2 regions of the Chromobacterium sp. IIBBL 290-4 genome follow, and region 2 is predicted to be linked to the other one. Evidence: riboswitches for the same ligand, from Rfam matches in the RefSeq annotation. Region 2 holds a riboswitch; the other holds the start of a gene.

Region 1 (14,738 bases), 1.3 Mb from region 2:
GCTGATGCAGTCAGGCAGCGGGCTGGATCCGGTGGAGCATGAGCGCCTGCTCAACGGCATCAGCTCCTTGCAACGCAATTCGCGCGAGTTGCAGGAAGCAGTGATGTCGATCCGCATGACGCCTATCGCCTTCGTGTTCAACCGGTTTCCGCGCGTGGTGCGCGACCTGGCGACCCGCCTGGGCAAGCAGGTCGAACTCAAAATGGTGGGCGAGAACACCGAGCTGGACAAAGGCTTCATCGAAAAACTCTCTGATCCCTTGACGCATCTGGTCCGCAACAGCCTGGACCATGGCATCGAATCGCCTGAGGCGAGACGAGCCAAGGGCAAATCGCCGACCGGCAGGCTGACGCTGCGCGCCTTTCATCAGGGAGGCAGCATCGTGATCGAAGTCAGTGACGACGGCGCCGGCCTCAACCGGGAGAGCATCCTGGCCAAAGCGCGCGAGCGGGGCATGGCGGTGCATGACGCGATTTCCGATCAGGAAGTGTGGGGGCTGATTTTCGAGGCCGGCTTCTCCACCGCGGCGGAGGTGACCGATGTCTCGGGCCGCGGCGTCGGCATGGACGTGGTCAAGCGCAATATCCAGAACATGGGCGGCCGCATTGAAATCGATTCTATGGTCGATGTCGGCACCACGATGAGCATCCGCCTGCCGCTGACGCTGGCGATCATGGATGGCATGTCGGTGCGGGTGGGGCAGGAGATATACGTGATGCCGCTCGGCTTCATCCTGGAGTCGCTGCAACCCGAAGGGCGCGAGATCAAGACCGTGGCCGGGCGCGGCGAGGTGGTGCATATCCGCGGCGAGTATCTTCCCATCATCGCGCTGGGCCGGTATTTCAGCGTCGAATCCGCCAAGACCAATGCGAGCGAAGGCATTTTGGTGATTGTCGAGTCGTCGGAGTCCCGGGTCGCGCTCTTGGTGGACGACCTGATCGGCCAGCAGCAGTTCGTGGTGAAAAATCTGGAAACCAATTACCGCAAAGTGGATGGCCTGTCGGGCGCGACCATCCTGGGCGATGGCCAGGTGGCGTTGATTCTGGATATCTCAATGATCGCGCGCAGCAATAGTTCCAGAGGCGGGCAGGTAGTCGCGCAGCAGGCGGCGGTATCCCTCGAATAAGGCGTTTGGGAGACGGGCATGCAAGTGGAAGGCTTGAACGAAAACCTGGCTCGGGATGTGGCGGCCAGGGAGCTGCTGGTGTTTACGCTGGGGTGCGAGGAATACGGCATCGATATCCTGAAGGTTCAGGAAATTCGCGGCTACGACACGGTGACGCGCATCGCCAACGCGCCGGAGTTCATCAAGGGCGTGATCAATCTGCGCGGCAGCATCGTGCCCATTGTCGACCTGAGGCTCAAGTTTGGATTAGGGGAGCCGGTTTACAACGAATTCACGGTGGTGATCATCCTGAACGTCAGCAAGCGAACCGTAGGCATCGTGGTGGACGGCGTATCGGATGTCATCCAGTTGGATAAAGACTCGATGCGCGCGCCGCCGGAATTCGGCTCGACGGTGGACACCGCTTATATCGAAGGGCTGGGAACGATAGACGAGCAGATGATCATCATCGTCGATATTGAACGATTGATGGGTAGCGACGAAATGGCATTGACCGCCGTTGCGGCGCGAGTTTGATGCCCGAACCATGGGGAGAGGCAAGATGAGCGATATGAAGTTCAAACACCAGCTAACCCTTGGCTTCGGGCTGCTGGTGGCTGCTACCGCGGCGGTGCTGTACCTGGCGCAGGCGCAACTTGGCCGTTTGCAGGGGGAGGTGCTGCAGTTCTCCTCCGGATCGGGCATGCAAATCAGCCAGCTGGCGCAGGCCAGCGCCGCCCAGGAGGCTGCCGGCCAATTACTGCGCCAGGTCGGCGCAGTCCAGGCCATGGCGGATCCGGCGCAGTCTCGCGCCGTCCAGCCCCAGCTGGATGTTTCACTGGAAGCGTTGACGGGCAAGCTGAACGCGCTTTCCGCCCATGTCTCCAGCGAAGGCAAGCCGGTGTTGGATGCCGCGCGCAATTTGGACGCGGCCTTTCGCAATCAATTAACCGCATATCGCCAATTGTTGTCGGCAGGGCGGGGAGACGAAGCGCGCTCCTATGCCCAGTCCACGCTGTGGACGGGCGCGGCCAAGTATCAGGAGGCCGTGGGCCAGTATGCCCGCTATGAGAGCGAGCAGTCTTTGAAGATGGCGCAGGCGGCCGGCGCGCCGGATGCCTTCGGCGGCAATGAGCTGTACGGTTTCGGCGGCGGTTTGCTGGTGTTGGCGCTGTTCTTGATCTGGACCTTGGCGCGCTCTCATGAAAGATTGCTGGGCGGCGATCCGCAGGTGCTGGCGGCTGTGCTGAAGGAGCTGGCCAACGGCGAGGTGAAGACTGAATTCCGCGTGCGGGATGGAGATCATCGCAGCGCCTTCGCTTTTCTGCAGGAGGCGGTCAATCGATCGCTGGAGAACCTGCGGGTCCGCAGCGCATTGGATTCCTGCACCACCAATGTGATGATCGCGGATGAAGAGCATCAAGTGGTCTACGCCAACCGGGCGGTGCTGGATATGTTCCAACAGGCCGAGTCGGACATCCGCCAGGATCTGCCGCAGTTTTCGGCAAGGGCGATTTTGGGCAGCAGCATAGACAACTTCCACCGCAATCCCTCGTATCAGCGCAATCTGCTCCAGCAGGTGAGAGGCACGCATCGCAGCTCTATCGAAGTGGGCGGGCGAACCTTTGACCTGGTCTTGACGCCGATTTTGGATAATCAGAATCGAAAGCTGGGCTCCGTCGTCGAGTGGGTGGACGCGACCCGCGCGCTGGCGCAGAAAGCGGCCGAAGAGGCCAAACAGGCCGCCGATCGCCGCGCCGCGGCGGAAAACGCCCGCATCCGCAGCGCTTTGGACGTGTGCACCACCAATGTGATGATCGCCGACGAGAATCATCAGATCATTTACGTCAACCAGTCGGTGTTGAGCATGTTCCGCAATGCCGAGGCCGATATCCGCCGCGATATTCCCCGTTTCAATTCGGCTGCGTTGCTGGGTTCGCGCATCGATGATTTCCACAAGAATCCCAGTTACCAACAGGGCTTGCTGGCCCAGGTCCGCGATACCCATCGCTCGTCCATCGTTGTCGGCGGACGCACTTTCGGCTTGATCTTGTCGCCTATCCTGGGCGCCAAGGGCGAGCGGCTGGGGGCGGTGGTGGAGTGGCAGGACAATACCGAAATGCTGCGGCTGGAGGCTGAATCGGAAGCCCGCGTCGTGCAAGAACGCAAGGTGGCGGCGGAAAACGCGCGCATCCGCAATGCCTTGGATGTGTGCACCACCAATGTGATGATCGCCGATGAGAACCATCAAATCATCTATACCAATCATTCGGTGATGACTATGTTCCGCAATGCGGAAGCGGATATCCGCAAGGATATTCCGCGCTTCTCCGCCGGGGAGTTGTTGGGCAGCAAAATAGACGCCTTCCATAAAACCCCTTCCTATCAGCACGGTTTGCTGCAGCAGGTCAAGGAGGTGCATCGCTCCTCCATCGAGGTGGGCGGCCGCACCTTCAACCTGATCCTGTCGCCGATCTTCGGCATCAAGGGCGAGCGCTTGGGCGCGGTGGTGGAGTGGCTGGACAATACCGAGAACCTGCGCCGCCAGGCGGAGCGCGAAGCCCAGGCGGCCGAGGAGCGCCGCGTCGCAAGCGAAAACGCGCGCATCCGCAGCGCTTTGGACAACTGCACCACCAATGTGATGATCGCCGACAACGAGCGCAAGATCATCTACATGAACCACAGCGTGACCGACATGCTGCGCGGCGCGGAATCGGATCTGCGCAAGGCGTTGCCCAACTTCGACGTGCGGAAGTTGATTGGCGCGACGATGGACGAGTTCCACAAAAACCCAGCGCATCAGCGCGAGTTGCTGGCGAATATGCGCGCGACCTATCGCGCGGAAATCGCGGTAGCCGGCCGCACCTTCTCCTTGGTCGCCAATCCGGTCTTTAGCGTCGACGGCGAGCGGCTGGGATCGGTGGTGGAGTGGAAGGATCGCACCGCGGAGGTCCAGATCGAGCATGAGGTATCGGAAATCGTCAAGGCGGCGTCCTCCGGCGAGTTCGGCAAGCGCATCGATGTGGACGGCAAGCAGGGCTTCTTCAAGCTGCTGGGCGATGGCATCAACCAATTGCTCGGCGTAACCAGCCAGGGGCTGAGCGATATCGCCAGCGTATTGAGCTCCTTGGCCAAGGGCGATTTGACCAAGACGATAAGCGCGGATTACCAAGGCTTGTTCGGGCAGCTGAAAACGGACACCAACGCCACGGTGGAGCGCTTGAAGGAAATCGTCGGCAATATCAAGGTCTCCACCGATTCGATCAATACCGCGTCCAAGGAAATCGCCGCCGGCAATTCCAACCTGTCCAGCCGAACCGAGCAGCAGGCAGCCAGCCTGGAAGAAACCGCGTCAAGCATGGAGGAGATCACCAGCACCGTGCGGCAGAACGCCGAGAACGCCAAGAAAGCCAACTCGCTCGCCACCGGGGCGTCCGATATCGCCGCGCGCGGCGGCAAGGTAGTGGGCGATGTGGTGTCGACGATGAACGAGATCAACGAAAGCGCCAAGAAGATCGTCGACATCATCAGCGTGATAGACGGCATCGCTTTCCAGACCAATATTCTGGCATTGAACGCCGCAGTGGAGGCCGCGCGGGCGGGAGAGCAGGGGCGGGGCTTCGCGGTGGTCGCGAGCGAGGTGCGCAATCTGGCGCAGCGTTCGGCGGGGGCGGCCAAGGAAATCAAGTCGCTGATAGGCAATTCGGTGGACAAGGTGGAGTCGGGAAGCCGTCTGGTGGACGAGGCGGGCCGCACCATGAACGAAATCGTGATCTCTATCCGTCGCGTGGCCGACATCATGAGCGACATCTCCGCCGCCTCGGTGGAGCAGAGCTCAGGCATCGAACAGGTGAATTTGGCCGTGACGCAGATGGACGAAAACACCCAGAAGAATGCCGCCTTGGTGGAGGAGGCCGCGGCAGCGGCGGAATCGCTGGAGGAGCAGGCGCGCTATCTGTCCGATGCGGTCGCGGTGTTCAAGCTGGACGAGAGGCTGACGCATGCCAAACCGCCGGCGGCGAAGCCATCCCCGGCAGGCTATGCGGCGTCGCCTGCCAGCTCGCACGCGTCTCATGGCGGAGGACAGCCGGTGGCCGCCTCTTTGGCCAGCCGGACTGGCAATCATGTGGGCAGTTATCAGGTGAAGCCCAAAGCGATAGAGCCGATCAGGCCGCAGGGCGACTCGGGCGAAGGGACTTGGGAGGAGTTCTGAGCCACGACGGGCGAGTGAAGTGAAGGGGCCGCTCTTTGACGTGGCCTGAACACGACGAAGAGTGGCTGGCATTTGGCGAGAAGCGCGAGGAAAGAGAAGCATGGCGCAGGACACCGAGCTCAAGTTCACACATAGCGATTTCAGGCGCGTGCGGGACATGATCTATCAGCGGGTCGGAATTTCGCTGAATGAATCCAAGACCCATATGGCGTACGCGCGCCTGGCCAAGCGGGTGCGCTCGAGCGGCTTGCGCAGCTTCGCCGATTATCTGGACATGCTGGAAGGCGATCAGCAGACGGCGGAATGGCAGAGCTTCATCAACGCCTTGACCACCAATCTGACCTCGTTTTTCCGCGAATCGCATCATTTCGATATTCTGCGCGAGCATGCGTGCATGCAAAAAAAACCGGGAGAGATTTTCCGGGTGTGGAGCTCCGCCTCGTCGACCGGCGAGGAGCCTTACTCCATCGCCATCACGTTGCTGGACGTTTGGCGCGAGATGAGCGGCGGCTCTTTCGAGCTGGTGGCATCCGACATCGACACCAATGTGTTGAATCATGCCGCCTTGGGCGTTTACAACCAGGAACGAGTGGAAAAAGTCTCGCCCCAGTTGCTGCGCCGCTATTTCGATAAGGGCGCGGGAACGAATGCGGGCAAGGTCAGATTGAAAAAGACGGTACGGGATGCTTTGATTTTTTTCCAATTTAACCTGATTGCGCCAAATTGGCCGGATATCGGCCAGTTCGATGTGATTTTCTGCCGCAATGTCCTGATTTATTTTGACAAATCCACCCAGTCCGAAATTCTGGCCAAAATGGCAAAGTGTCTGAAACCGAATGGATTGCTGCTATTGGGACACTCGGAAAACATCGTGCATTTGACCGATGCGTATGTCGCTTGCGGCCGTACCGCCTACAAGCTGGCGCATCCTGAATTGCAGGAGTAGGACATGACCGCTAGGAAGAAAATACGCGTGGTAGTCGTGGACGATTCTGCGTTGATCCGCAATCTGCTGACCAGCATCATCAATGAGGCGCCGGACATGGAGGTGGTGGCCACCGCTTCCGACCCCATCATCGCGCGGGAAAGGATACGCGAGACCAATCCCGATGTAGTGACGCTGGATGTGGAAATGCCGAGGATGGATGGCGTGGAGTTCCTGCGGCGCTTGATGCGCTTGAAACCGACGCCGGTGTTGATGATTTCCTCCTTGACCGAGTCAGGCTCAGAAACCACGCTGACGGCGCTGGAAATCGGCGCGGTGGATTTTGTTCATAAACCAAGCGATGACGTAACGCGGCGCATGCAGGAGTATGCCGAAGAGATCCGGGAGAAGCTGCGCGTGGTCGCCGAGGCGCGTTTGCGCCAGCCCATGCGTTTCAAACAGCCGCCGCCGCTGCCCAGCAGCCGCAGCGCCACCGGATTGAAAAAAAACATGCTGGTGTTTGTCGGCGCCTCCACCGGCGGCACCGAGGCGATCAAGGACTTCCTGATGGGCATGCCGGCGGATAGCCCGCCCATTCTGATCGTGCAGCATATGCCAGAGCACTTTACCTTCACGTTCGCCGGAAGGCTGAACAGCCTGTGTCCGATGCAGGTGAAAGAGGCCGAGGATGGCGAACCTGTCAAAGCTGGCGTGGCTTACATCGCGCCGGGAAGTTCGCATATGCGGGTGCGGCCGGGCGGGCCGACGGGGTATCTGATCATCTTGGACCAAGGCGAGCTGGTGAATCGACACCGGCCGGCAGTGGACCCCTTGTTCGACTCGGCGGCCCAATATCTGCGAAAAAACGCGATTGGCGTCATCTTGACCGGGATGGGAAAAGACGGCTCGGAAGGCTTGTTGAGAATGCGTAACGCCGGAGCGACCACCTTCGGCCAGGATGAGGCCAGTTGCGTGGTTTATGGCATGCCAAGGGAGGCGGCGAAAGTCGGCGCGGTGATGCACGTCCATCCGCTGAGCAAGTTGGCGGCCAAGGTTGTCGAGTGCCTGCAAAGTCATGCAGAAAGGGCGATTACATGAATCATGCTGACATGGCCAATGGTCACCAGTATTTTGACAAGCATTTCCAGATCATGGCGGTCAAAGTCTTTCCCGGCGAATTCCACGCCACCAATCAGCCGCGCATGTTGGTCACCTTGCTGGGATCGTGCGTCGCGGTCTGCTTGAGCGACCGGGTGTCGGGGGTGTGCGGGATGAACCACTTTTTATTGCCAGAGGGCTCGCTGGACCTGGGCGCGGGCACTTCCGCCGCGCGATTCGGCGTCAATGCGATGGAGCTGCTGATTACCGATATGCAAAAGCTGGGCGCGATGCGCAACCGCTTGGAAGCCAAAATATTCGGCGCCGGCAATGTGCTGGACGGCATGACAGTGGTGAATATAGGCGAACGCAATACCAATTTTATTCGCGGCTATCTGGCCAATGAAAAGATACCCATCCTGGCCGAAGACTTGTTGGGCGATTGCGCGCGCAAGGTTTATTTCTTCACCAATACCGGCAAGGTGCTGATCAAAAAGCTCAAGCGCAACAGCACGGCCGTCAAGCAAGAAATGCCGTACCGCGGCCGCATTGTGGACCAGCGCGAAGGCGACAAGACCGGCAGCATCGATCTGTTCATTTAAAACAACAGGCGGCATCCTGGGACGCCGCCTGTATCTGAGTTGAAACCCCGCGGGCCGCGATCAGCGTTCGAGATAGGGCAGTTTATCTTTCACTTCGGCCCAGTCCGCATGGTCGGCTGGCGGGTCTATGCGATTGCTGATGCTGGGCCAGTTCTTGGCGAGTTCTGCGTTCAAGGGAATGAAATGCTCCTGTCCCTTGGGCACATCGTCTTCGGGATAGATGGCGCCGACCGGGCATTCCGCTACGCAAAGCGAACAATCTATGCATTCTTCCGGATCAATCGCCAGAAAGTTGGGGCCTTCGCGGAAGCAGTCGACCGGGCAGACTTCGACGCAGTCCGTGTATTTGCATTTGATACAGGCATCGGTTACAACGTACGCCATTGATGTATCCTTCGTGAAACTCGATCATGGTTCTTTATGATTGATATTTTAGCGGCAAATCCCATTCCCTGTAGCCTACCTGTCCAAGTTTGATGTCCAAATCCAACTATCGGGGCCGTTTCGCGCCCAGTCCCACCGGCCTGTTGCACGCGGGCTCGCTCAGCACCGCCGTCGGCAGTTATCTGGAAGCCCGAAGCCAGGGGGGCGAATGGCTGCTCAGAATGGAAGACCTGGATCCGCCGCGCGAGGTGCCGGGCGCCGCCGACTCCATCCTGAAGACGCTGGAAGCGTTTGGCTTCGAGTGGGATGGCGAGGTGGCGTATCAGAGCCGCCGCCATCATTTGTATCGCGATGCCTTGAAGCAGCTGATTGAGAACGGCAAGGCCTATGCTTGCGCCTGCACGCGCAAGGAGATCGCCGCGGCGGCCAAGCGCGGGCTGGATGGTTATGTCTATCCCGGCACGTGCCGCCATGGCTGCCCGGATGGCCGAGAGGGCCGGGCATGGCGATTGCGGGTCAATGCCAGGCTTACGACCTTGCCGGACCGCTTGCAGGGCGAATACAGCCAGAATCTGGCGAGCGATATCGGCGATTTCGTCTTGCTGCGCGCCGATGGCTTCTGGGCCTATCAACTGGCGGTGGTGGTGGATGACGCCGAACAGGGCGTCAGCGATATCGTGCGCGGCGCCGATCTATTGGTATCCACGCCCAGGCAACTGGCCGTATACGATGCGCTGGGCCTTGAGCCGCCCAGCTACTGCCACTTGCCGGTATTGACCAATGGAGCAGGAGAAAAATTGTCGAAACAGACGCTGGCTCCGGCGATTTCAACGGGCGACGCCGCCCGGCAATTGCGCGCCGCTCTGGCGCTGCTCGGGCATGAGGCTCCCGTTGAGTGCGGCAGCCTGGACGAGCTATGGCTTTGGGCGCGACAGCGCTGGTCTTTATCTCGCGTGCCGCGCGGCCCCTTGCTGGCGCCGTTGTAATGCCAATGTTTTTATTTTTTTGACATAAGTGACTGATGTCGCGGCGATTTATTTTAAAAAAATAGCGAATGCGACATGTTTTTACGTCAAAAGTATGTTCTAATGCGCGCTTTTTTCCGGCGCGGCGGCGAGATGGCGAGCGTTTTGGCGGATTCAGTTCTGCCGATATTCCCTGATTTGGCTATGGTTAAAGCCAACGGCTCATCTCGACCCATGCGGTTGTTTCCTCTTGTTCGCATTGTTTGACGCAGCCTGTTTTCAGCCTGCGCGGGATGCTTTCGGCCTCAACGGAGATACAGGTTTGAGCGAAAACAATTCCATCCAAAAGAAAGGCTCGCTCGGAGTCTGGATGTGCACCGCCCTGGTAGTGGGCAATATGATAGGTTCCGGCGTATTTTTGCTGCCGGCCTCGCTGGCGCCGTTTGGCGGCATCTCCATGTTGGGCTGGCTGCTGACCTCCTGCGGCGCGATCTGTCTGGCGCTGGTGTTTGCCCGCCTGTCCGCCATTCTGCCGCGCGAAGGCGGGCCGTATGCCTATATCCACGCCGGTTTCGGCGACTTCGCCGGTTTCTGGATCGCTTGGGGCTACTGGATTGCTTTGTGGGCCGGCAATGCCGCGCTGGCAGTGGCGGCCACCAGCTATATGCAGGTTTTCTTCCCCATCTTGGGCCATAACGAATTCTTGGCTGGCGGCTTCGCCATCAGCCTGATCTGGATCGTCACCTGGATCAACAGCCGCGGCGCGCACAGCTCCGGCGTGGTGGCGGTGGTGACTACGCTGCTGAAGCTGCTGCCTTTGGCGGCCGTCACCTTCATCGGCTTCTTTCATATGAACACCGACAATCTGGCCTTCAATCCGCATGGCAAGCCGCTGTTGTCCTCTCTGTCCGCCACCATGGCGCTGACTTTGTGGGCCTTCTTGGGCCTGGAGTCGGCATCGGTGCCGGCGGGCGATGTGGTGGAGCCGGAAAAAACCATCCCGCGCGCGACGGTGATCGGCGCCTTGCTGGCGACCGTGCTCTACATTTTGTCCACTATCTCGCTGATGGGGTTGATGCCGGCCGACATGCTGGCCGCGTCGCAAGCGCCGTTCGCCGACGCAGCCAAGTTGATGTGGGGCGATTGGGGCTATTGGGCGGTAGGTTTCGGCGCGGTGGTGTCCTGCTTTGGCGCGCTCAACGGCTGGAGCCTGATGCAGGCGCATGTGCCGGCCGCGGCGGCCAAGGACAAACTGTTCCCCAGCCGTTTCAATCAGCGCAACGCGGCGGGCGTGCCCATCTTCGGCCTGGTGTTGTCCAGCACGCTGGTCACCATTTTGATGGCGATGAAGTACGCCGGCGGCGATAGCGGGGTGAAGATTTTCGAATTCATCATCCTGCTTGCCACCGCCACCACGCTGCTGCCCTATGCGTTCTGCTCGATGGCGCTGATCGCCATCATGCTGATGCGCGGCAAGGAGTTCACGGCCAAGGATTATGTCGCGCCCGGCTTCTTCGCAGGCATCGGCTTCGTTTACTCCTTGTGGGCCTTGTATGGCTCCGGCGCTGACATCGTGATGTGGGGCATGCTGCTCTTGCTGCTGGGGCTGCCGATTTATGTGTGGCAGATCAAGGAGAGGCACTCGGCGCAGTGATTTTGCCCGGATGCGGAATGAGAAAGCGCAGAGCGAAAGCCTGCGCTTTTTTCGTTTTCGAATGGAATTTATTGATGAATTTGCGCGATTTTTTTCATAGGAAAACATTTTTGGCGACTGTTTGACATCGAAATAAACTCGGCTTGCCAAGGCGGGGAGAAGGCCACCATAATCGCCGGGTCATACAGGAGAGAGCGGCTGTCACTGCCGCCGCCGAAGGCGCAAGCGCACCCGCTAATCGCTCAGGCAAAAGGACTGTATCATCGGGCCGGCGGCTGCCGGTTCGCGCAATCTGGAGAGCGGCGCCCGCGCGGCGTCCACCGAAGGGGCTAACGGCCGATCCGGCCGGAAAATCTCAGGTGCAGGGACAGAGGGGTGTGGTTGAAACAGGCTATCCACACTTGACTCTGAAGGAACCGCGCCATGACGGCCCCGAAACGTACTCCGCTGTTTGATGCCCATATCGCCGCCGGCGCCAAGATGGTCGATTTCGCCGGTTGGGAAATGCCCATCCATTACGGTTCCCAGCTGAAAGAGCACGAAATCGTCCGCAGCGACGCCGGCATGTTCGACGTCTCCCACATGACGGTGATCGACATCACCGGTTCCGGCGCCAAGGCCTGGCTGCAAAAACTGATCGCCAACGACGTGGCCAAGCTCGGTTTCGAGGGCAAGGCGCTGTATTCCGGCATGTTGACGCCGGAAGGCACCGTCGTCGATGACCTGATCGTCTACCTCACTTCCTACGGCTACCGCATGGTGGTCAATGCCGGCACCACCGAAAAAGACCTGGCCTGGATGGAAAGCCAGAAGGCGGGCTTCGACGTGACGCTGCAAGTGCGCCGCGACCTGGCCATGCTGGCGGTGCAAGGCCCGCAAGCCATAGACAAGGTTTGCGCCGTCAAGCCTGAGTTGGCCGAAGCCATCCGCGCGCTGAAAGTGTTCCAGGGCCTGCCGCAAGATCAGTGGTTCTACGCCCGCACCGGCTACACCGGCGAAGACGGACTGGAAATCATGGTCCCGGCCGATCAGACCATTGCCTTCTTCAATCAATTGCAAGCCGTGGGCGTCGCCCCTATCGGCCTGGGCGCGCGCGACACGCTGCGCCTGGAAGCCGGCATGAATCTGTACGGCCACGACATGGACGAAACCGTGTCGCCGCTGGAAGCGGGCATGGGCTGGACTATCGCCTGGGAGCAGGCGGATCGCAAATTCAACGGCCGCGAAGCGCTGGAAGCGCAAAAGGCCGCCGGCGTGAAGATGAAGCAGGTGGGCCTGGTGCTGGAAGGCCGCGGCGTGCTGCGCGAAGGCTTGAAGGTGGTGGTGGAGGGAGTGGGCGAAGGCGTGATCACCAGCGGCACCTTCTCGCCCACGCTGAAGCACTCCATCGCCATCGCCCGCGTGCCGGCCGCTACCGGCGCGACCGCCCAAGTGGACCTGCGCGGCACGCTGACCGATGTGCGCGTAGTGAAGATGCCCTTCGTGCGCAACGGCAAGAAAGTATTCGAATAAACCGGCAGGCGCATCGCGCCGCCATCCCCGATCATAGCTACGACTGGAGAAACCGAGATGAGCAACATCCCCGCCGAACTGAAATACGTTGAAAGCCATGAATGGCTGCGCCTGGAAGCCGACGGCTCCGTGACCGTGGGCATCACCGCGCACGCGCAGGAACTGCTGGGCGACATCGTCTTCGTCGAACTGCCGAAGGTGGGCGCGACCCTGGCCCGCGACGAGCAGGCTGGCGTGGTGGAGTCGGTGAAGGCCGCTTCCGACGTCTACTGTCCGATTGCCGGCGAAGTGCTGGCCGTCAACGAAGAGCTGGAAGGCGAACCGGAACTGGCCAACACCGATCCGTATAGCGACGGCTGGTTCTTCAAGATCAAGCCGGCCAACGCCGCGGATCTGGACGGCCTGATGGACGCCGCCGCCTACGCCAAGGAAATCGGCGCCTGATAGCCTGACCGCCCCGCCGTCGCCAGACGCCGGGGCGTTGTTTTTTCCGGCGCGGCCTCGCGCAGGCCGCCGCAACGAAGAAAGTCCCAAGCATGTCGCTCACCGAACTCTTCAACCGCCACGAATTCATCGCCCGCCACATCGGGCCGTCCGACGCCGAGCGCGCCGAGATGCTGGCCTCCGTCGGCGCGCCGTCCATCGACGCCCTGGTCGACCAGACCCTGCCGGCCGACATCCGCCTGAACCGCCCTCTGGAGCTGCCCTCGCCGCAGCCGGAGGCCGAGGCGCTGGCCGCCTTGAAGGCCGTCGCCTCCAAGAACGTGGTCAACAAGTCTTTCATCGGCCTGGGTTACTACCCGGTGCTGACGCCCACCGTCATCCTGCGCAATGTGCTGGAAAATCCGGGCTGGTACACCGCCTATACCCCGTACCAGGCCGAGATCGCCCAGGGCCGGCTGGAAGCGCTGCTGAACTTCCAGCAGATGGTCATCGACCTGACCGGCCTGGAAATAGCCAACGCCTCGCTGTTGGATGAAGCTACTGCCGCCGCCGAGGCGATGGCGATGGCCAAGCGCGTGTCCAAGTCCAAGTCCGTCCGCTTCTTCGTTGACAGCCGTGTGCTGCCGCAGACGCTGGACGTGATGAAGACCCGCGCCAAATACTTCGGCTTCGAACTGGTGTCCGGCCATCCGGAAGAGGCCGGCAACGGCGACTACTTCGGCGCGCTGTTCCAGTATCCGGGCGAGGCCGGCGATCTGATCGACCTGACCCCGCACATCGCCGCGATCAAGGCCAAGGGCGGCGTGGTCGCCGTCGCCGCCGACGTGATGGCGCTGGTGGCGCTGAAGTCGCCGGCGGAAATGGGCGCCGACATCGCGCTGGGCAATACCCAGCGCTTCGGCGTGCCGATGGGCTTCGGCGGCCCGCACGCGGCTTACTTTGCCTTCAAGGACGAGATGAAGCGCTCGGCGCCGGGCCGCATCATCGGCGTGTCCATCGACGCCAAGGGCAAGACCGCGCTGCGTATGGCGCTGCAGACCCGCGAGCAGCACATCCGCCGCGAAAAGGCCAATTCCAACATCTGCACCAGCCAGGTGCTGCTGGCCAATATCGCCGGCCTGTACGCCGTCTACCACGGCGCGGAGGGCGTGCAGCGCATCGCCGCCCGCATCCACCGTCTGGCCGCCATCTTCGCCCATGCCGTGCAAAGCGCAGGCGGCAAACTGGTGTTCGATCGCTTCTTCGACACCGTGCAAGTGGACGCGCCCAAGGCCGACGCCATCTACGCGGCCGCGCTGGCCGCGGGCTACAACCTGCGCCGCGCCGGCAAGACCGTGCTGGGTGTGGCCTTCCATGAGGCAGCGACCGAAGCGGATCTGGCCAAGCTGATCGAGCTGTTCACCGGCAAGCCAGCCGACATCGCCGCTTTGGACGCTGCCGCCCAGGATGCGATCCCGGCCGCGCTCAAGCGCGAATCGGCCATCCTGACCCATCCGGTGTTCAACACCCACCATAGCGAGCACGAGATGCTGCGCTATATGAAGAAGCTGGAAAACCGCGACCTGGCGATGAACCACTCGATGATCTCGCTGGGCAGCTGCACCATGAAGCTGAACGCCACCAGCGAGATGATTCCGATCACCTGGCCGGAATTCGCCAATATGCACCCGTTCGCGCCGCGCGAGCAGACGGTCGGCTATCTGCAGCTGATCGAAGGCCTGCAGACCCAGCTGAAGGCGATTACCGGCTTCGACGCCATCTCCATGCAGCCGAACTCCGGCGCCCAGGGCGAATACGCGGGCCTGTTGGCCATCAGCCGCTACCATGAGTCGCGCG
Region 2 (14,738 bases):
CCTGTTTCCGGACAGCGAAACCAGTCCCGGCGCCATCGTTCTCAGCCGGCAGCGCTTCAGCCCGCAAGCGGCCGCGCTCTGGCAGGCGGAACTGCGGCGCATGTTCAAGGACGGCGCCATTCGCGCCATCATGCTGCGCTATTACAGCGCATCCGCAGTGGACAAGATGCTCAAATCGCTAGGAGACTGAGCGCCCCCCATGACGCGACAAGGCCCGCCAGGCATGCTCTGGCGGGCCTTGTCATCTCCGAGCTTGGTATTACAGCGCCAGCTTGGCGATGGCTTCCTTGGCCATATGGATGGAGGTGGCGCGCTTGTCCGGACCCATGTTCACGCCTTCGGCGCGGATGATCTCCACTTCGCGCACGCCCAGGAATCCCAAGGCCTTCGCCAGGTAGTCTTCCTGGAAGTCCATCAACTGGCCTTGTTCGCCGCTATGCACGCCGCCGCGCGCGGACACCACGATCACCTTTTTATTCGGAACCAGGCCTACCGGGCCGGTTTCCGTGTACTTGAAGGTGCGTCCGGCCGCGAATACGCGGTCTATCCAGCTGCGCAGCTGAGTCGGGATCGAGAAGTTGTACATCGGCGCGCCGATCACCAGCACATCCGCGGCCAGAAATTCTTCGATCAGCTCATCCGTCAGCGCGGCTTCGCTGCGTTGCAGCGGGGACCAGTCCGACTCCGGCGCAAAGCGGGCGCCGATGATCTCGCCGGAAAGATGGGCGATGGGGTTGGCCGCCAGATCGCGATAGCTGGTTTCCACATTGACGTGGCGCTGGCGAATGGTGTTGGCCACTACGGCGGACAATTCGCGGGTAACGGAGTTGTCGGCAAGAATGCTGGAATCCAGATGCAAGAGTTTCATGTTCAGGTCCTTCGATGTCGGGTGGGAATGAGTGAATCATATTCAAACAGAACAATACGCACTAGACTGCTAAAATTGGAAACATTGTTCCACCAACGAGACAATCATGCAGGATCTGAATGACCTTCTGTATTTCGCCAAAGTCGTGGAGCATGGCGGCTTCATGGCGGCGGGCCGGATCTTGGGCATCCCCAAGTCGCGCTTATCCCGCCGGGTGGCCGAGCTGGAAGCGAAACTGGGCGTGCGGCTATTGCAGAGAACCACGCGGCGGCTGGCCTTGACCGAAATCGGCAGCCAGTATTACCAACATTGCCAGGCCATGCTGGCCGAGGCCGAGGCGGCTCACGAAACCATTCTGCAAAGCAGCGCCGAGCCGCGCGGCCTGATCCGCGTCAGTTGCCCGGAGCTGCTGTCCAAAACCATGCTCGGCGACGTGCTGCCGCGCTTTCTGAATCGTTACCCCATGGTCAGGGTGGCGCTGGACTCCACCAATCGCCGCGTCGATTTGATCGAAGAAGGCGTGGACGTCGCCATCCGGGTGCGCAATGTGATCGAGGACAGCGCCAGCCTGGTGGTGCGCCGGCTGGGCCGCAGCCGGATGATCCTGGTCGCCAGTCCGGCATTCCTGCAAATACATGGCGAACCCATGTCGCCGGAAAAGCTGGCCGGACTGCCGGCGCTGACCATGAGTCGTCCGGATGGGCGCGGACAATGGGTCTTGCTGGACAATGTCGGCCAGGTTTACACCATCCACGTAGACGCGCCGCGGCTGATGACCGACGACATGATCGTGCTGCGGCAAGCCGCCATCGACGGGGTCGGCATCGCCGCCCTGCCGGCCAATGTTTGCCATCAGGCGCTGCAAGATGGCCGGCTGAGGCGCATCCTGCCGCAGTACGGTTTCCCATGGGGCATCCTGCACGCCGCCTTTCCCTCGCGCCGCGGCCTATCGCCAGCGGTGCGGGCCTTTCTCGATTTCATCGCGGAAGAATTGATCAGCGAAGATGCCGCCGCCGACTGGGGCCATCCGCAGGCATGACATTTGCTTTCCTTCCGGCATGAATCACGCTGAAGAATGCTTATGCTGCGCATCCGCCCCCTGGAAGAATCCGACTCCCTGCAAACCCTCACCGCCCTGCTGCATCGCGCCTATGCCCAACTGGGCGCGATGGGCCTTCCCTATACCGCCGTCAACCAGAGCGTGGAAACCACTCGCCGCCGCACAGCCGGCGGGCACTGCTTGCTGGCATGGATAGATCAGGAGCTTGTCGGCACCATCACGGTGCATCCGCCCCTGCTCGGATCCTTCTGCCAGCCATTCCGCGAACCGGACGCCGCTGTCTTGATGCAATTAGCCGTGGAACCGCATTAGCCGTGGAACCGCATCGGCAGGGACAAGGCATAGGCGACCGCCTGATGGAGGCGGCGGAAGACTTGGCCAGGCAGCATGGCTGCCGCGCCATCCGGCTGGATACCGCGGTGGAAGCGAACCATTTGGTGAGCCGTTATCTCAAGCGCGGCTACCGCATCGAAGCGCCGCTGCAATGGCCTGACAAATCCTACCGCAGCCTGGTGATGGTCAAAAAATTGGAACCCTTGGCTCCGGAAGCGACTCCTACACTGCATTGCAGTGCAGCAAGTTGATGGCTGCGCGCCACACTTCGGCAGCAGACCATTAGCATTTATTGCATTGCAGCAACAAACGAGTACAGTGCTGCCATGGTCAGGCTATCGGCAGCATCGCTATTTCTTTCCTTCGTTTTCATAAGCAAGGGGTTGCAATGTGGTCCACTACTGCAGTTCAAGGCGGAGTCCTTCCGTCTGCTCAACCGTTGTTTGATTACTGGCTGGACGCCTGCCAACGCGGCATCTTGTACTGGGATACGCTGTATCGCCGCGGCGAGGCGTATCTGGAACACTGCGAGAGCGGCAAGCCGCCGGTGCTGGTGTTCGATTACCAAATCATCATGGATGCCCGCGAGCTGCCCGACCCGGCCAATTACGCGCTGGCCGCCATCAAGCCGCCATCGAACTGCCCTGCGACAGACGCGTCCAAACGCCCCTTCGTCGTGATTGACCCGCGCGCCGGCCATGGTCCCGGCATAGGCGGCTTCAAGATGGACAGCGAAATCGGCATCGCGCTGCAACAAGGCCACCCCTGCTATTTCGTGATGTTTTTCCCGCAGCCGGTGCCGGGCCAAACCATAGAAAGCGTAGCCAAGGCGGAAGGCCACTTCCTGGCCCGCGTCAACGAACTGCACCCCGACAGCGACGGCAAACCCTTTGTGATCGGCAATTGCCAGGGCGGCTGGGCCTTGGCCATGCTGGCATCCGTGGCCCCAGAGCTGGTCGGCCCCATCCTGCTGGCAGGCTCTCCACTATCCTACTGGGCCGGCGTGCGCGGCAAGAACCCGATGCGCTACGCCGGCGGCCTGACCGGCGGCACCTGGACCGCCTCGCTGGCCGGCGACCTGGGCAATGGCCGCTTCGACGGCGCCCATCTGGTGGAAAACTTCGAAAAGCTGGACCCGGCCAATACCCTGTGGAAAAAGTCCTACAATCTGTACGCCAAAGTCGACACCGAGCCGTCGCGCTACCTGGAGTTCGAACGCTGGTGGGGCGGGCACTATCTGCTCAACAAAGCGGAAATGGAATGGATCACCCAGAAGCTGTTCGTCGGCAATGAACTGGTCCACGGCAATATCGCCAGCCATGACGGCAAGCTCAGAGTGGACATGCGCAACATCCGCTCGCCCATCATGGTGTTCGCCTCCTGGGGCGACAACATCACCCCCCCGCAGCAGGCGCTGAACTGGGTGGCGGACTTGTACGACAGCGTGGAAGACATCCGCAATAACGAACAAACCATCGTCTACTGCCTGCACAACAAGGTGGGGCACCTCGGCATCTTCGTGTCCGCGGGCGTCGCAAACAAAGAGCACAGCGAATTCGCCAGCGCGCTGGACCTGATAGACGTGCTGGCCCCGGGCTTGTACGAAGCCATCATTGAAGACGTGGCGCCGGACGCGCCGGGCCAGGAGTATATCGAAGGCCGCTACATCATCCGCTTCGAAGCGCGCGATGTGCCGGACATCCTGGCGCTGGACGACGGCCGCGAGGACGAGCAAGCCTTTGAAGTCGTCAAACGCGCCTCCGAAATCAATCAAGGCGTTTACGACCGCTACTTCTCGGCGGCGGTGCGGACCTTCAGCAACGAGGCCAGCGCCCGGCTATTGCGCGAACTCCACCCGGCGCGCTTCGAACGCACGCTGATCTCGCCGAAAAACCCCTGGCTGTGGTGGCTGCCGGGCCTCGCCGCCCAGGTGCGCGAGCAACGCAAACCGGTGGCGGCCGACAATCCGCTGTGGCAATGGCAGCAGCAGATGTCCGACTTCATCGTCCAATCGCTGGATCATTACCGCGACCTGCGCGACGCCGCCCAGGAACAGCTGTTCCGCGCCATATACGAATCGCCGCAACTGGCGACGCTGATCGGCGTGCAGCCGGCTGGCGAGCCGCGCAAGCAGACGCTGGCCTGGGAAAGCCGCGAGCTCGCCCGACTCAAGCGCGAAGCGCTGGACCCAAGCTTCGAGCACGGCACGCTGGCCGACGGCTTCATCCGCCTGCTGGTTTATGTCGGCATCGGCATGGGCGTCATCGACGAGCGGCCGTTCAACGCCATCCGCCGCACCATGCGCAACATCCATAACGAGTACCCGCTCACCCTGATGCAGCTAAAAGACACCATCAGGCGGCAGGTTTCGCTGGTTCGGGCCGATCATCATCGCGCCTTGAAGGGTCTCAGCCTCCTGCTGCCGGAACAGCATATCCGCCATCAAGCCTGGATGCTGGTTCGCGATCTGCAGCTGGTGAACAAGCATGAGATTCCGGCCGAGCAAAGACAGCGGCTGGAAACCGTGGCCGACGCGCTGGGCCTGTCCGAGCAAGACCGGCAAGCCGTGCTGGGGAAAACCGCGCAGAGCCCCATCGCGCCGGTCCTGCAGCCTCTTGCCGCCGCCGCTCAACAGGAGGCGGCGGAGAGCAAGGCGACGCCGGCAACCAGTCCGGCGGAAAAGCCGGCCGCGCGCAAGCCGGCTGCGTCCCAGCCTAAGCCCGCCCTGGACACGACAGCCATTGCGCCGCCCGCTGCCGCGCCCAAACGCAAAGCGCCAGCCAAGGCCAACGGCAAGTCCCCGACCGGCGTCAAAACCGGGAAACCCGCCGCAAGCGACAAGCCGCCGCGCGAATCCTAAGCGCCAAGCCAGGGGGGCGCGCTTGCCGCGCCCCCCTTTTGTCTTCCTAGCCCCCGATATCCAAGCTCTTCGCCAAACGCCTTCGCGATCATCCCGCGCATGCTCAGCCGTCCTTGCTCGCGAGCATTGACTATCCAAATAGCAAACGCTAATATTCGCCCTCTGCGGGAGAGAGGGGCCCAGCCCCCGCCGAAGACGCAAACTCCCATAATCGCTCAGGCAAGCCGTACCGCAGCGCAACATTGATTCAAGCCGATTGGAGAGAGGCCGCCAGGAGCGGCCCACCGAAGGGGCAAGTGGCCGCCGGCCATGCAACTCTCAGGTAAAAGGACAAGGGGAGAGGCTGTTCCGTTAGCCGGAATTCCACCCAGGAGACTGCCTTGTCCGCATCCGTCCATAACGGCGCTAGACGCTTGTCCGCGCCGCGCCCCCCTATTTACGCCGCATCCCGCCTATCCTCCAGAGAAACCGAGGCGGCGCCATGCTGACCTTAATCTACCTGATCGCCATCACCGCAGAAGCAATGACTGGCGCGCTGGCCGCCGGCCGCCGCCACATGGACATCTTCGGCGTATCCGTCATCGCCTTTCTCACCGCGCTGGGCGGCGGCACGGTCCGCGACATCATTCTCGGCCGCTACCCGATAGGCTGGACCCAACATCCTGAATATGTATTGCTGGTCTTGGCCGGCGGCATCGCCGCCGTGCTGATTTCGCGCTATATGCGGCATCTGAACAATTTGTTCCTGGTGCTGGACGCGCTGGGCCTGGTGGCCTTCACCATCATTGGCTGCGACGTGGCGCTGGGCATGCACTACCACCCGGTCATCGTGGCGATGGCGGGCATGATCACCGGCATCGCCGGCGGCATCTTGCGCGACGTGCTGTGCAATCGCGTGCCCATCGTGTTCCGCCGCGAGCTCTACGCCAGCGTCTCCTTGCTGGTCGCCGTCCTCTACCTGGGCCTGAATGCGCTGGCGCTGCAGCACGACTGGAATATCGCCGCCAGCTTCGCCTTCGGCCTGGCGCTGCGCATGACCGCGCTATGGCGCGAATGGCAATTGCCGGTATTTTCATATCGGCACAGCGGCTACTGACTGAAATGCATTCGGCATAATTTTGATTTATCATGCCGACATGCCCAGACTGCTGCTTCCCCCCGCGCCGGAACTGGCCGGCATCGTCCGCTATTTTCATTTGCAATGGGATGGCGGCGGCGCGATGCAAGTCCCCGCCACCCCTTTCATGCACTTGGGCATCCTGCTGGAAGGCGCCGGCCAAATGGCCTTCCATGGACAACCCGCCACTGATACGCCGCGCAGTTTTGTCAGCGGCGCGCTTAGCCGCCCCTGCGCGATACGCGCCACGCCGGGCAGCCGCTTCATCAGCGCGCTGCTGCGGATCGGCCAGGCCCAGCGCCTGTTCCCGCCCACATGCGACGCCTTCACGGACCAGGTATGGCCGCTGCAAGAGCTGGTCGGCCATGCGGAAGAGGAGAAGCTGCATGACAGCCTGCAACGCTGCGCCACTCCGCAGGAGCAGGTCCGCGCCATGAGCGGCTGGCTGAAACGATTGGCGGCCAAACGCGAAGACCAGCGCGGCTCCATCCTTTTGCTTCCCCCTCGCCAGTTATTCGATGACGGCAAGGACTTGGCGAAACGAAGCGGACTGGGCGTGCGCCAGTTCGAGCGGCGCTTCCTGGCCAGCTATGGCCTGACGCTGCGGGACACTCGGCGCATGTTCCGCTTCATCAATATGATGGGCATTCTGATCGCCCGGCCGGATGCCCGCGGCCAATTGGGCTGGCTGGCCCAAGAGTGCGGTTATTTCGATCAGGCCCACATGGCGCGCGATTTCAAAGCCCTGTCCGGCATGACGCCGGGCGACTTTCTGCGCGACGTGCATGACCCCTCTCGGCCTGAAATGAGCTTGATGCGCTACAGCCAGACTGAGCAGAGCCTGGTCTTGGGCGCGCAAAGCAGCGAGGTATTGCTGCTTTCAAACCCGCGCGCCGGACCAGCCGATAGCATGTCGGATCAATCCAGACCCCATCCATTGCGTCATGCCGCGCCGGCCCCATAAGCATGGAGCGCTGGCATGGATCCTATCGAAAAATCGAAACCCGGCTGGGCCCGCTGACTCGAGCCAACGGCGGGCCGTTGATGACGCCGCGCAGGCAGCCCGCCAAGGCTAAGAGGCATGCTGGCTCAGCCACGCCTTGGCGGCGTCGGTGACCTTATCCAACTCCCGCTGAGCATTGGCCAATAATTGCTCGCACTGGACAAGATCGCCCCGCAGCACCTCGCGCTCCAGCTCCTGCAACATCGCCACCAATCCCAATGCGCCGAAGGAGCCCACGCTGCCGCGCAGGGCATGCACCTGCCTGGCCACGTCCTCATGCCCGCCCGCGCCCAAAGCCTCGCGTATCTGGTCTAGTTGCCTGTCGCTATTATCCACCAGCAATTGCATCATCTTGCCCACCCGGCTGCGCGCATTGTCGCTGCTGGCGGCCAAGCGCATCAATTCGACTGAAAAAATCCCGGCCTCCTCTTGCCGCGCGTCCGCCTCGGCCGGCACCGCCGCGGCATGAAGATATTTGGCCAGCACGGGATACAGCTTGTCCGCCTGCACCGGTTTGGCGATGAAGTCGCTCATGCCCGCGTCCAGACAATGCAGTTGCTCGGAAGGCGAAACGCCGGCGCTCATGGCGACAATGGGCAAAGACAGCCGCAACTCCCGGCGAATCACGCCAGCCGCCGCGTCGCCATCCATTTCCGGCATTTGCATATCCATCAGCACCAGCGAGAATTCGCCGCCGCGCTGGCGCAGGATATCCACGGCCTGCCGGCCGTTTGCCGCCATCTCCACGCGCAATCCGGCCAATTGCAGCATGCCGCCCGCCACCTGAAGATTGATCTCGTTATCGTCCACCAGCAGCACCAGGTGGCTGCCAAGCTGCGGCGGCCGGGTTTCCGCCAACGCCGCGCCGCGCTCGCCGAATGACTGGCAATGCAGGCCGGCCTGCCGCAGCGCCTCGGCCAAAGCCGGCGCCGTCACCGGCCGGGTCAGCACCGCGTCCACCCAATTCAACTCCACCGCGCGGTCAAGCCTGTCTCTTTGGCTGGCGTTGACCACGGCGATCAGCCGCAGCGCGCGCTCGGGCCAGCGCTCCCTCAAGTCTCGGCACAGCGCGGCGCCGTCCACGCCCGACAAGCTCCAGTCTATCAACACGCCGTCGCAGCGCTCGCTCTCCAGCCAGCGCATGGCGGACTGCGAGCTCGCGCAAGCCTCAACCCCGCACGCCAAGCGGCGGGCGTGGTTGGCCATGGCCGCGGCGCAAGCCGGATGTCCCTCGATCAACAACAGCCGCTCGCAAGCGCCATTATCCAAAGGCGAAGCGGCGGCGGCCTCATGGACCGGCAAAGTGAACCAAAACCGGCTGCCTGAGCCTTGCCGGCTTTCCACAGCCATTTGTCCGCCCATCAGCCCCACCAGCCTGCGCGAAATCACCAAGCCCAGACCGGTTCCGCCGAAACGGCGCGTCGTGGAGCTGTCGGCCTGCGAAAAGGCGCTGAAAAGGGTTTGCAGCTGGGCCTCGCTCATGCCCACGCCGGTATCGGCGACCTCAAACCGCAGCGCCCGCTCATCGCCATGCCCCTGAACGCGGACCGACACCGCCACCGCGCCCTGCTCGGTGAACTTGATCGCATTGCACGCCAGATTGACCAACACCTGCTGCAGCCGCAACGCATCGCCCTGCAGCGCCATCGGCGCATCCGGCTCGACATCAATGGCCAGCGCCAGGTTTTTGCTCGCGCCGTTCATGGACATGATGGCGGCCAGCGCGTCCAATACCTCATCCAGCGCAAAGGGCTCGCTGGCGACCTCAAACCGCCCCGCTTCCATTTTTGAGAAATCGAGGATGTCGTTGAGAATGGACATCAGGGCGCGGCAGGACGCCTGTATCATGTCCAGATATTTGCGCTGGGTGGTGCTTAACGGCGTACTGGCCATCAAATGCAGCATGCCCTGCACGCCATTCATCGGCGTCCGGATCTCATGGCTCACATTGGCGACGAATTCGCTCTTGGCGCGGCTCGCCACCTCGGCCGCGTCCTTCGCCCGCTCCAAAGCCTGCCTGGCCTCCCGCTCGCGGCTGACATCCTTGGCGATGCAGATAAAGCCCTGCAGTCCGCCATCCCGCCAAATGCCGTTCACCACCGCATAGACCGGCACTTTGCCCCCATCCTGGCGGACAAAGGTCCACTCCCCCTCTACCGCTCCGGCCTGGCGCGCCGAGCCCCAGAAGACGTCCAGCGCCTCTCCGGCCGCGGCCCCGGACTCCGTCCTGCGTCCGTCCAACTCCTCTTGATCCAGCAAGCTCAACAGCGCGCCCTGCTCGACCATCGCCTCGGCTCGATAGCCCAGCATTTTCTCCGCGCCGACGCTGAACACCGTCACGCCGCCCTTCAAATCCATCGCCAGAATAGCGAACTCGCTGGCGGAGTCCACAATGCTCTGCAGCCTGGCCTGGACTTGCCTCTGTTCCCGCCGGGCCATCTTGAGCGGCGTGATGTCGGTTTCAAAGGCATAGAAACCCGCGACCTCTCCCTCCTCTCGGTAAGGCACATACGATGCGAGCGTATGCCGCTCCTTCCCTTGCGCATCCGGCACGCTATGCTCGAACAAAACCGGCTCGCCCTGCAAAGCCCTCCAGACTTGGTGCTGGACCCCGCGATAAACCTCCATGCCCAGCACATCCGACATCAACCGGCCCTCGACCTGGCCTGGCGCCAATCCAAACCAGTCCAGATAGCCGCGGTTAGCGAATTGATTGACTGTCTGCCGGTTCCAGCACCCCACCATGGCCGGCACATTATCCAGCACGGCCTGCAGCCTCTCCCTCGCGTCGGACAGCATGCGGCGCATCTCCACCTCATCGCTGATGTCCCAGCACAGGCCGACTACGCTCTGCGGCTGCTGATATTCGTCATAGCGGATCTGCCCGACCAGCCGGAGCGTGCGCCCGCCGTCCGCGCCGTCCGCCACTTGATAATCCCAGCCCGCGCTTCCGCTGGCCGGCCACCTCAACTCCAGCAGGCGCCGCCACGCGGCCGCATCTTCAGGCCGCAGCCGCGGCCACAGCTTGGCGATGAAATCGCTCTCCTCATCGGCCATGCCGTTCAAACGCCGCATCTTGCCGTCGCAATGCAAGACCTGCCGCTTGACGTCCCACTCCCACAAGCCCATGCCCGCCGCGGAGGTGGCGAGACTCAGCATCTCGCTTAACTCCGAGAGGCGTCCACGCTCGGCCATGCGCTCGCCCAGCTCGCAGACATAGACCCGCAAACCGTTTTCTTCGCCCAGCTGTGAATAAAGGCCAATCTGCATGCCGCACCAGACAATCTCGCCGTCGCTGCGCTGCAGGCGCAATTCCATCGGCACCGGCGCGCCCGCGCCCTCCAGGGCCAGCGCGCGGCATTGCGTCCATAACGACGCATCCGCGGGATGGCACAAGCACTCATAAGGCAGACCGATCAACTCTTCCGCTTGCCAGCCCAGCAGATCGCACAGATACGCATTGCTTTCCCGTATCCGCCCATCGCCATCCAGCAAAGCGCATCCGCTGATCTGCCCCTCCAGTGAGTTGCGCAGGCAGTCGTCTCCCAGCTGCGCCGCCCGCGACTGGGAACGAGCGTGATGCGCGGCATGCGCGAGAAGCGCGGCGAGCGACGCCGACAGGAGCTGCAGCCATGGCAAGGGTTGCGGCAAAGCGTGCGCCGCCTGAGAGAATGCAGGCGCCGAAAACAACAAGCCATGGCCCGTCGCCAGCAACAGCAGGCATAGCCGCGTCTTTCCGGCCGGCAAAAGCAGAATCGCGCACAAAAAGGGCAAGGCCAAAGCGGCCAGGCACCAATTCGCGTCGATTCGCCACATGGCGCTCATTCCCGCCGCCATCAGCAAGATCAGAATCAGGCGGACGCCCCCGCCTTCCGTCTCCGCCGAACGCCCCGCCAGCCAAACCCAGCCAAGCAAGCTGGCGGTCAAGCCGCCGCTCAGCCATTGCATGGCGCCAACCCCATCCGCAGCCATGGCGAGCAAGACCGCGCCAGGCGCGAAAGCCAGCGCGCCGTCCGCCGCCCGCGTCGCGATCAGCGCCGCATCGTCCACATCGCGGCGAGGGTCCGCGGCCCTTCGCCGCAGCAGCCAAACGCCAAGCGCCACCTGAAGCGCGTTGGCCAACGCCATCAGGCTGCCATTCAGCCATCCCAGCGGCAGGCAGCCCAGCCACAAGCAAATTGGCCACCACCACGGCAGACGGGCAGAACGCCCGCGCCAGATCAGCAGCGCGTTGCCCAGCCACAGCGGCGCGGCCTGCTGTGAAACGCCCATGGCCCAGGCCGGCGGCAAAGTCATCAGCAAAACAGCCGCGGCGCCCCACGCGCCCTCGGTCGGCAGATCGAAGCGGGAAAAGAAACGGCCGGCCCCACCTGCTCGTTCCATACAGCCCTGCTCCATGGAAAAGGGAATCTATAAACGGAACTCCGCCACCACTTCGTTGCCATTGCCATGAAAGGCAAGCCGCGAGCAGAGCGAATTCACCAAGGCAATGCCTCGGCCATGCTTGCGATCATCAGACTGCCGATGCAGCCTTTCCATCAGCGAAGGGTGGTCGAATCCCGCGCCGCTATCCGACACGCCGACTCGAATCAACCAGCCGGCCTCGTCGGACACCCGCTCAAGCGACAGCTCCAAGCCCCCCTCCCGCAAGGCGGCCAGCCTTTCGCGGCGCAGCTTGAAATAGCGCTCATAGCCGTCCGACTGGTCCTTCAGGCTGGAATCCAGCCGCAGCACCCCGTGATCCAGCGCGTTATTGAACAACTCGGTCACGATCAGCAAGACTTGCTTGAATTGCCGTCCTCTGAAACCCAATTGATTCAGCCAGCCGATCAGCAAGGGAATGGTCTGATCCAGCTTCAACTCATCGGCGTCGAAGGCCAGCTTGACCTGCCAGTGGCTCAATTGCCGGCCATCGTGCCGCCCCTCAGGCGCCGCCTGCTCGCCCAGGAAAGGATCCGCGCCCACTTTGAGCCGGATCGAAGCCAGCGAGATGTCATCCCGGTTCGGCGCGCCGTCCAGATGGCTGAGCACCGCCTGCCGAATCCGGCTTAATGGATCATCATCGCCGGCCTCGCGCAGCACCGCGCAAATGCCCTCGTTGCCGAACTGCCGCTGGCTCGGGTTCTTCGCCTCGGTCAGCCCGTCCGAGCAGACGATCAGATGCCCGCTCTGCTCCCAGAAGTAGGACTCGCTGCCCCAACAGAATTCATCGGCGTTCAAGATGCCGAGCGGCGGATATTGCGAACGCCACTCCTTCAGCAAGCGGCCATCGTCCCCGACAAACATCACACAGGGTATGCCGCCATTCCAGACCTCGACGCAGCCCAGTTCCCAATCCACCGTCACCAGCGCCGCCGCGACGAAACGACCGATGGGCAACAACCTATTGAGTTTGACGTTGATTTCGCGCGCCATGGCGGTCAAGGGGAAGCCCCGCCTCACCATCGCGTAGAAAATGTCCACCGCGGGCAGGCAGGCCAAGGCCGCCGACAAGCCATGGCCGGTGCTGTCGGCCAGCATCAGGCACAGCTGGCCGGTTGGCGACATGGCTCTGGCCAGCACATCGCCGCTGAATTGTTCGGCGGGTAATTGCCAACCGCTCACTCCCGGCAACTGCTGCTCCTCGCTGCCGACTATGCTATCCAACACGTGCTTGGCGAAGGCCTGCTCACGTTCATTGTTGGTGTAATAGTTGCGCAGCTTTTTCGAGTCTTCCGAGATCCGCCTCTGCATTTCGCTGATGCGCTGCATCACCCGGATTTTGGCCGCCAGCATGGTCAGATTGATGGGTTTGGGCAGATAGTCGTCCGCACCGACATCCAGGCTGCTGATATGCGACTCCTCATCGCTCTTGGCGCTGAGGAAGATGATGGGTATCCAATGCTCGGCACAGAGTTCGCGGATCTGCCGCATCGCTTCGTGGCCATCCATCACCGGCATCATCATATCCATCAGAATCAGATCGGGCAGATCGCGCCGGCACTGCTCCACCGCCTGCAGGCCGTTTTCGGCGTACCAGACCTCATGGCCCATTTCCTCGATCACCAGACCCATCAACAGCCGGGTCGCCTCGACATCTTCCGCCACCAGAACAGTAAAGATCCTCTCCATGATGCTCGCCTAGCGGATGTCGAAAAATTTGCTGAAGCTGGCCACGTCGAGAATCTGCCTGACAAAGCCGCGGCAGCCCACCAAGGCCACCCTCTCCGCCCCGATGGCCTTCGCCTTGTCCCGCATCACCAACAGCATGCCCAATGCGGAGCTCTCCAAAGAGTCCACCCGCGACAAGTCCACTTCCAGCGGCACTCGCTCTTTGCGCGCCAGCGCCTCGTCCAGGCATTCGCGAAAAGCGTCATGCAACTCGAAGTCGAAACGGCCGTCTATCGCGATCACGGTGCGGTCATTCGCTAAATTGAGTTTGATGCTCATCTATCGCCTCCACCCGCTTGAGCCGGAGCCGGCCTCAAAACAAATCGATATCGCCAGCGGACACCCGCTTGGGACCGCCGCTTCGCGCCTCTGCCAGGCGGCTCTCGCTCAGCTCGATCACATAGCGGCGCAGCAAGTCCTTATCCGCCCCGTCCGCCGCTTGCCGAACAGCCGCCCCGGCGCGGGCGAACGCGTCCAATCGATGCTGGATTTCATTGACCATGGGCACCACCATCTCCTGGAACTGCAAAGCCGTGATGGTTACCCGCACGCTCTCGCCCACCCGGTTGGCGATTTGCGACAACTGCTCCACCGCGCGGGCGGTCTCGCCATTCATTTCCGACAATTGCTTCAACATGTCGTCGACCTGGATTTTGGCGTCCAGCGCGAAATTCATATCCTTGGACGCCATTTCGGCGATCTCCCCCTGGGCCTGCTCGATGGCCTCCACCATTTCGGCGATGGACTCGCGGATCAATTCGGAAAAACCGCCGGAGCGCATCGACAGTTTGCGCACCTCGTCCGCCACCACGGCGAAGCCCCTGCCCGATTCGCCGGCCCGGGCCGCCTCAATCGCCGCGTTCAGCGCCAGCATATTGGTCTGGGCGGAAATGCCTTCCAGGTCCTCCAGCGCTTTCTCCACCCTCGCCACCCGCTGTTGGATATCGTCCATGCGGTCTGCCAGCGCCATCGCCGTCTTGCTGGTTCTGACGGTGTTGTCGACAAAGTCGCTCATGCTGCGCGAAGTTTGCTGCAAGAAGGCATCAAAACTCTGCTTTTCGCCATTGCGGCCATGTTGCGCGATGGTCAAGGCCAGATGCTGCTGCTCTTGCAGCATCCCCTGGATTTCGGAAAAACCTTGCACCAGCTTGCCGACCGCATCGCCCAGCACTTGCTCGATGCCGCTCACCTCCTTGCCCGCCACGCAGGAGGCGGCGGACAAGCCGCTGCCCAAGGCGGCAAGATCATGCAACATATCATCCGGTTTTACCGGGGCCGCGGCATCCTCGCCGCCATCGCGGCCAGACGCCGCCCCTAGCCATAGGGTAGCCAGCCACGCGCCCGCCA

What was found. A riboswitch is a leader RNA that binds a small molecule or an ion and turns the genes downstream of it on or off. The one in region 2 is predicted to bind glycine.
Region 1: linked by a shared signal. The riboswitch ahead of gcvT (glycine cleavage system aminomethyltransferase GcvT) and the one ahead of NKT35_RS20465 (trimeric intracellular cation channel family protein) in region 2 are both predicted to bind glycine.

The regions. Positions count from the first base shown of each region.
Region 1 is NZ_CP100128.1:3,004,749-3,019,486, forward strand. It holds gene NKT35_RS14060 (chemotaxis protein CheW) at 1-1,126, shown strand, start outside; gene NKT35_RS14065 (chemotaxis protein CheW) at 1,145-1,642, shown strand; gene NKT35_RS24200 (methyl-accepting chemotaxis protein) at 1,668-5,318, shown strand; gene NKT35_RS14080 (CheR family methyltransferase) at 5,419-6,264, shown strand; gene NKT35_RS14085 (protein-glutamate methylesterase/protein-glutamine glutaminase) at 6,268-7,341, shown strand; gene cheD (chemoreceptor glutamine deamidase CheD) at 7,338-7,943, shown strand; gene fdxA (ferredoxin FdxA) at 8,004-8,327, opposite strand; gene gluQRS (tRNA glutamyl-Q(34) synthetase GluQRS) at 8,420-9,313, shown strand; gene NKT35_RS14105 (amino acid permease) at 9,663-10,946, shown strand; glycine riboswitch at 11,122-11,214, shown strand; glycine riboswitch at 11,229-11,327, shown strand; gene gcvT (glycine cleavage system aminomethyltransferase GcvT) at 11,370-12,458, shown strand; gene gcvH (glycine cleavage system protein GcvH) at 12,516-12,902, shown strand; gene gcvP (aminomethyl-transferring glycine dehydrogenase) at 12,995-14,738, shown strand, end outside.
Region 2 is NZ_CP100128.1:4,351,554-4,366,291, forward strand. It holds gene NKT35_RS20435 (substrate-binding periplasmic protein) at 1-190, shown strand, start outside; gene NKT35_RS20440 (FMN-dependent NADH-azoreductase) at 260-868, opposite strand; gene NKT35_RS20445 (LysR substrate-binding domain-containing protein) at 975-1,907, shown strand; gene NKT35_RS20450 (GNAT family N-acetyltransferase) at 1,950-2,240, shown strand; gene NKT35_RS20455 (GNAT family N-acetyltransferase) at 2,243-2,512, shown strand; gene NKT35_RS20460 (DUF3141 domain-containing protein) at 2,650-5,121, shown strand; glycine riboswitch at 5,277-5,363, shown strand; glycine riboswitch at 5,368-5,465, shown strand; gene NKT35_RS20465 (trimeric intracellular cation channel family protein) at 5,603-6,217, shown strand; gene NKT35_RS20470 (AraC family transcriptional regulator) at 6,258-7,202, shown strand; gene NKT35_RS20475 (PAS domain S-box protein) at 7,311-11,624, opposite strand; gene NKT35_RS20480 (ATP-binding SpoIIE family protein phosphatase) at 11,652-13,352, opposite strand; gene NKT35_RS20485 (STAS domain-containing protein) at 13,362-13,670, opposite strand; gene NKT35_RS20490 (methyl-accepting chemotaxis protein) at 13,705-14,738, opposite strand, start outside.